Regions from separate parts of the Kitasatospora nipponensis genome, predicted to be linked through region 1. Evidence: riboswitches for the same ligand, from Rfam matches in the RefSeq annotation. Region 1 holds a riboswitch; the other holds the start of a gene.
What was found. A riboswitch is a leader RNA that binds a small molecule or an ion and turns the genes downstream of it on or off. The one in region 1 is predicted to bind S-adenosylmethionine.
Positions count from the first base shown of each region.

Region 2: another riboswitch for S-adenosylmethionine. It lies ahead of ABD323_RS21760 (aminotransferase class V-fold PLP-dependent enzyme); the one in region 1 lies ahead of ABD323_RS35650 (AAA family ATPase).

Region 1 is NZ_BAAALF010000224.1:107-2,300, forward strand. It holds partial or broken gene ABD323_RS35650 (AAA family ATPase) at 1-1,151, opposite strand, end outside; SAM riboswitch class IV at 1,449-1,560, opposite strand; gene ABD323_RS35655 (alkaline phosphatase family protein) at 1,836-2,194, shown strand, end outside.
Region 2 is NZ_BAAALF010000080.1:25,447-27,640, forward strand. It holds gene trpD (anthranilate phosphoribosyltransferase) at 1-806, shown strand, start outside; SAM riboswitch class IV at 934-1,053, shown strand; gene ABD323_RS21760 (aminotransferase class V-fold PLP-dependent enzyme) at 1,109-2,194, shown strand, end outside.

The DNA of each region.
Region 1 (2,194 bases):
CCCGCGGCCCGCAGCACCTGCGCCGCGCGCTCGTGCAGGCCGGCGAGTTCGGCCGGGCTCATCGCCGCGAGCAGGTCGCCGGCGCCGCTGGGGTGCCGGAAGCCGCCCTGCCCGAAGAGCCCGGAGGCGTCCAGCAGGTACCGGGCGCGGGCCAGCGAGTCGGGTGCGAGCAGGAGGAGTTCGGCCAGCTGCGCCGGTTCGGCGCCGGGGCCGAGCACCGCGACGCCCCGCGCGCAGCGCAGCGCGAGCGGGTCCATCCGGTGCAGGCAGTTCATCAGTCCGCGCCGGTAGCTCTCGCCCACCAGCAGCTCAGCCGGCCCGCCGTCGGCCACCGCCGCGGCACCGTGTACGGCGGCACCGTGCACCGCCGCTCCCGCCACCTGACGCTCCGTCGGCGCCCCCTGATCCTCCATCAGGGCCCGTACCAGCAAGGGGTTCCCCCCGGTCAGCGCGTGTGCCTGGGGGGTCAGCCGGGCCGCGGCCCGCGCGCCGAAGCGCTCGGTCAGCAGGTCGGCGACGAGCTCGACCGGCAGCAGTCCCAGCCGGACCCGCTCGTGGTGCGGCTGGCGGGCCAGCTCGACCTCGAAGAAGGGGTTGGGCGGGGTCATCGTCTCGCGCGAGCTGAGCACGGTGAGCACCCGGGCGCTGCGGGTGCGCCGCACCAGGTAGAGCAGGAACTCCAGCGACGGCACGTCGGCGTCCTGCCGGTCGTCCACCGCGATCAGCACCGGCGCGCGCTCGGCCAGCGCGAGGATCCGCGCGCAGAGCAGGTGCAGGGTGCGCTGGTCCAGCCGCGGCTGGTGCGCCGGCCGCGCCGGGTCCGGCTGGTCCGGCAGCTGCCACGGGTCGTCGGCGCCGAGCGTGAGACCGGCGCTCTGCAGCAGTTGCTGGACCAGCCCGAGCGGGAACTCGCGCTCCAGCGGCGAGCCGGTGGCGACCAGCACCTTGGCCCCCTGGTCGGCGGCCAACTCCGAGAAGGCGTCGAGCAGTTCACTGCGACCGCTGCCCACCGAGCCGTTCAGCGCGACCACGCCGCCGGCGCCGCCGAGGCAGCGGTCCAGCGCCTCGCGCAACCGGCCGAACTCGCGTTCGCGGCCCGGGGGCAGCGATCTGGGGACTTCGCGCGCGGCACGCGCGAGGATCGTGGACATCCGTACTCCTGGAACAGGGCGCACCGGTCCGGGGGCGCGTCGCTGCGCTCCCGCCGTGCGAAGGGCCGGACCTGACGGAACGTGAAGGTGAGGGGGGATCCCGCCCGCCCGGACCGCACTGGCCGGGGCGGACACACCCCGCGCGGCCGACGGCCTCGCGGGAGGGGTGGCCTCAGCGACAGAGGGAGCTGGCGTGCCGCAGCAGGTCGATGTCCAGCCTGGCCACCAGCCGGAGCCGGACAGCGAAACTCGCGCCGCTCGGCTGCTGCATGACCGTCTCCATCCCCGCCCCAGGACGTGCTGCGCTTGCGGCATGCGTTCGATGCCGCCCGGCTTATCCCCGGGGCACCCCACCGCAGAGGAGGGTTGCCAGTCAGCCGGCCGGGGCCCATGGCTGACATTCATCGCCGGTGCGAGTGTACGAACGCCGTGTCGAGCCCGTCAATCAGAGCGGCCTGACGCCGCGCCGGACCGGAACGCGACCCCACCTCCAGGCGAACACCAGGGGGACTCCAGGAGAACTGTTCGAGCTCCTCCCCAAGGGGCCACCGGTGCGGGCCCCTCCGCCCCCTCCCGGGGCCCGCCCGCTGCGGTTAGGGTGCCCGTCGAGCCCCGCCCACCTGCGGATCTCCCGCGCGGGCCACCCCGCCCCCGTGCCGTGACCCGACCGATCGGAGTCCCCCTGTGTCCAGCCTCTGGCCCGCCGGCCGCCGCCGTGTCCTGGTCGTCGGGATCGACGGCGTCCGCCTCGACCTGCTGCCGGAGCTGGCCACCCCGCACCTCGACGCGGTCGCCGCGGCCGGCTTCCTGGCCCCGGTGGTGGTGGACGAGGCGACCCCGACCATGTCGGGCCCGTGCTGGGCGACCGTCGTCACCGGGGTGACGGTGGCCAAGCACGGCGTCCTCGGCAACCACTTCGGCGGCCACCGCCTGGACGTCTTCCCGGACTTCACCACCCGGCTGGCCGCCACGCACCGGCGCCGGACCTTCGCGGTGGGCGGCTGGGAGCCGCTCTTCCTGGCCCGGCAGGGCGGCCCGCTCTT
Region 2 (2,194 bases), on a different contig from region 1:
GACCCGCGGTGGACATCGTGGGCACCGGCGGCGACCGGGCGAAGACCGTCAACATCTCCACCATGTCGGCCATCGTCGCGGCCGCGGCCGGCGCCAAGGTGGTCAAGCACGGCAACCGGGCGGCCTCCTCGGCGAGCGGCTCCTCCGACGTGCTGGAGCGCCTGGGGATCCGGCTGGACCTGGACGCCCGGCGGGTGGCGGAGGTGGCCGAGGAGGTCGGGCTGACCTTCTGCTTCGCGGCCAGGTTCCATCCCGCGATGCGGCACGCCGCTCCCGCCCGCCGTGACCTGGGGGTGCCCACCGCCTTCAACATCCTCGGTCCGCTGACCAACCCGGCCAAGGTGACGGCGCACGCGGTCGGCTGCTTCGACACCCGGCTGGCGGGCCTGATCGCCGGCGTGCTGGCGCGGCGCGGCTCCAGCGCGCTGGTCTTCCGCGGCGACGACGGCCTGGACGAGCTGACCGTCTGCTCCACCTCGCAGGTCTGGGTGGTGCGCGGCGGGGAGGTCACCGAGGTGACCCTGGACCCGCGTGAGCTGGGCATCGAGCTGGTCGGCCTCGAGAAGCTGCGCGGTGCGGACGCCGGCTACAACGCGGACGTGGCCCGCCGGGTGCTGGCCGGCGAGCGCGGCCCGGTGCGCGACGCCGTGGTGCTGAACTCGGCGGCGGCCCTGGTCGCGCTCGACCTGACCGAGGCCCCGCTGGTGGAGCAGCTGGCGACGGCGATGGTCCGCACCGCGGCCGCCATCGACACGGGCGCGGCGCAGGACACCCTCAAGCGCTGGGCCGAGGCCACCGCGCGCTGAGCGAGCCCCGACGGGCCGGCACCGGACATCGGTGCCGGCCCGTCGCGCCGTCCGCCGTCCCACCACTGGTCCGAATGGCGGGACGGTATTTGACCACTCCTCGACCGGGTGCCTACAGTCTTCGTCAGGTCATGAGTGACAGCGCGACAAGCCCCAGCTTGCTGTCCGGCAACCCTCCGTCCGTGGCGGGGTGCCCTGGGTGAAGACCGGGCCAGGCGACGATAGGTTCGCCCGGCAAGCGCGGACCACCGGTGTCTCATCAGCACTCCCGGGGTCCAGAACCCCCGAGGGAGTGCCTCACCATGTCCGTCGTCTCCGCATCCGTCTGTGCCCCGCTCGCCGTCCTCGGTTCCGACGTCGAGGTCCCGCTGGTGAGCGGCGAGAAGGTGGTTTACGCCGCGCTCGACTACGCCGCCAGCGCCCCGGCCCTCCAGCGGGTCTGGGACGACGTGGCCGCCTACGCCCCCTACTACGGCAGCGTGCACCGCGGCGCCGGCTACCTCTCGCAGCTATCCACCGACCTCTTCGAGCAGAGCCGGCGCACCGTCGAGGAGTTCCTGGACCTGCGCGAGGGCGACCAGGTGGTCTTCACCCGGGCCACCACCGACTCGCTCAACCTGCTGGCGGGCGTGCTGCCGGCCGGCACCCGGGTCTTCGCCTTCGAGACCGAGCACCACGCCTCGCTGCTGCCCTGGCGCCGCGAGGGCCTGACCGTCAGCTACCTGCGGGCCCCGCGCTCGCACGCCGAGGCGGTCGCCGCGCTGGACGAGGCGCTGGCGGCGAACCCCGAGGGGCCGCGGCTGTTCTGCGTGACCGGCGCCTCCAACGTGACCGGCGAGCTGTGGCCGGTGGCCGAGCTGACCGAGGTCGCCCACCGGCACGGCGCCCGGGTGGTGCTGGACGCCGCCCAGCTCGCCCCGCACCACCGGGTCTCGGTGCGCGAGCTCGGCGTCGACTGGATCGCCTTCTCCGGCCACAAGCTCTACGCCCCCTTCGGCGCGGGCGTGCTGGCCGGCCGGGCCGACTGGCTGGACGCGGCCGAGCCGTACCTGGCCGGCGGCGGCGCGAGCCGCACGGTGGCCCGCGAGGTGGACGGCTCGGTGGCCGTCGAGTGGCAGCGCGGACCGGCCCGGCACGAGGCCGGCTCGCCCAACGTGATCGGCGCCTACGCCGTCGCCTCCGCCTGCCGGGCGCTGACCGAGGCCGGTTTCGACGCCCTGCAGGCCCGCGAGCAGCAGCTGATCGACCTGCTGCAGGCGGGCCTGGCGCAGATCCCCGAGGTCCGGGTGCTGAGCCTGTTCGGCACCGAGGCGGCCCGGGTCGGGGTGCTCTCCTTCGTCGTCCAGGGCTGGAACAGCTCGCACTTCTCGGCCGCGCTCTCCGCCGAG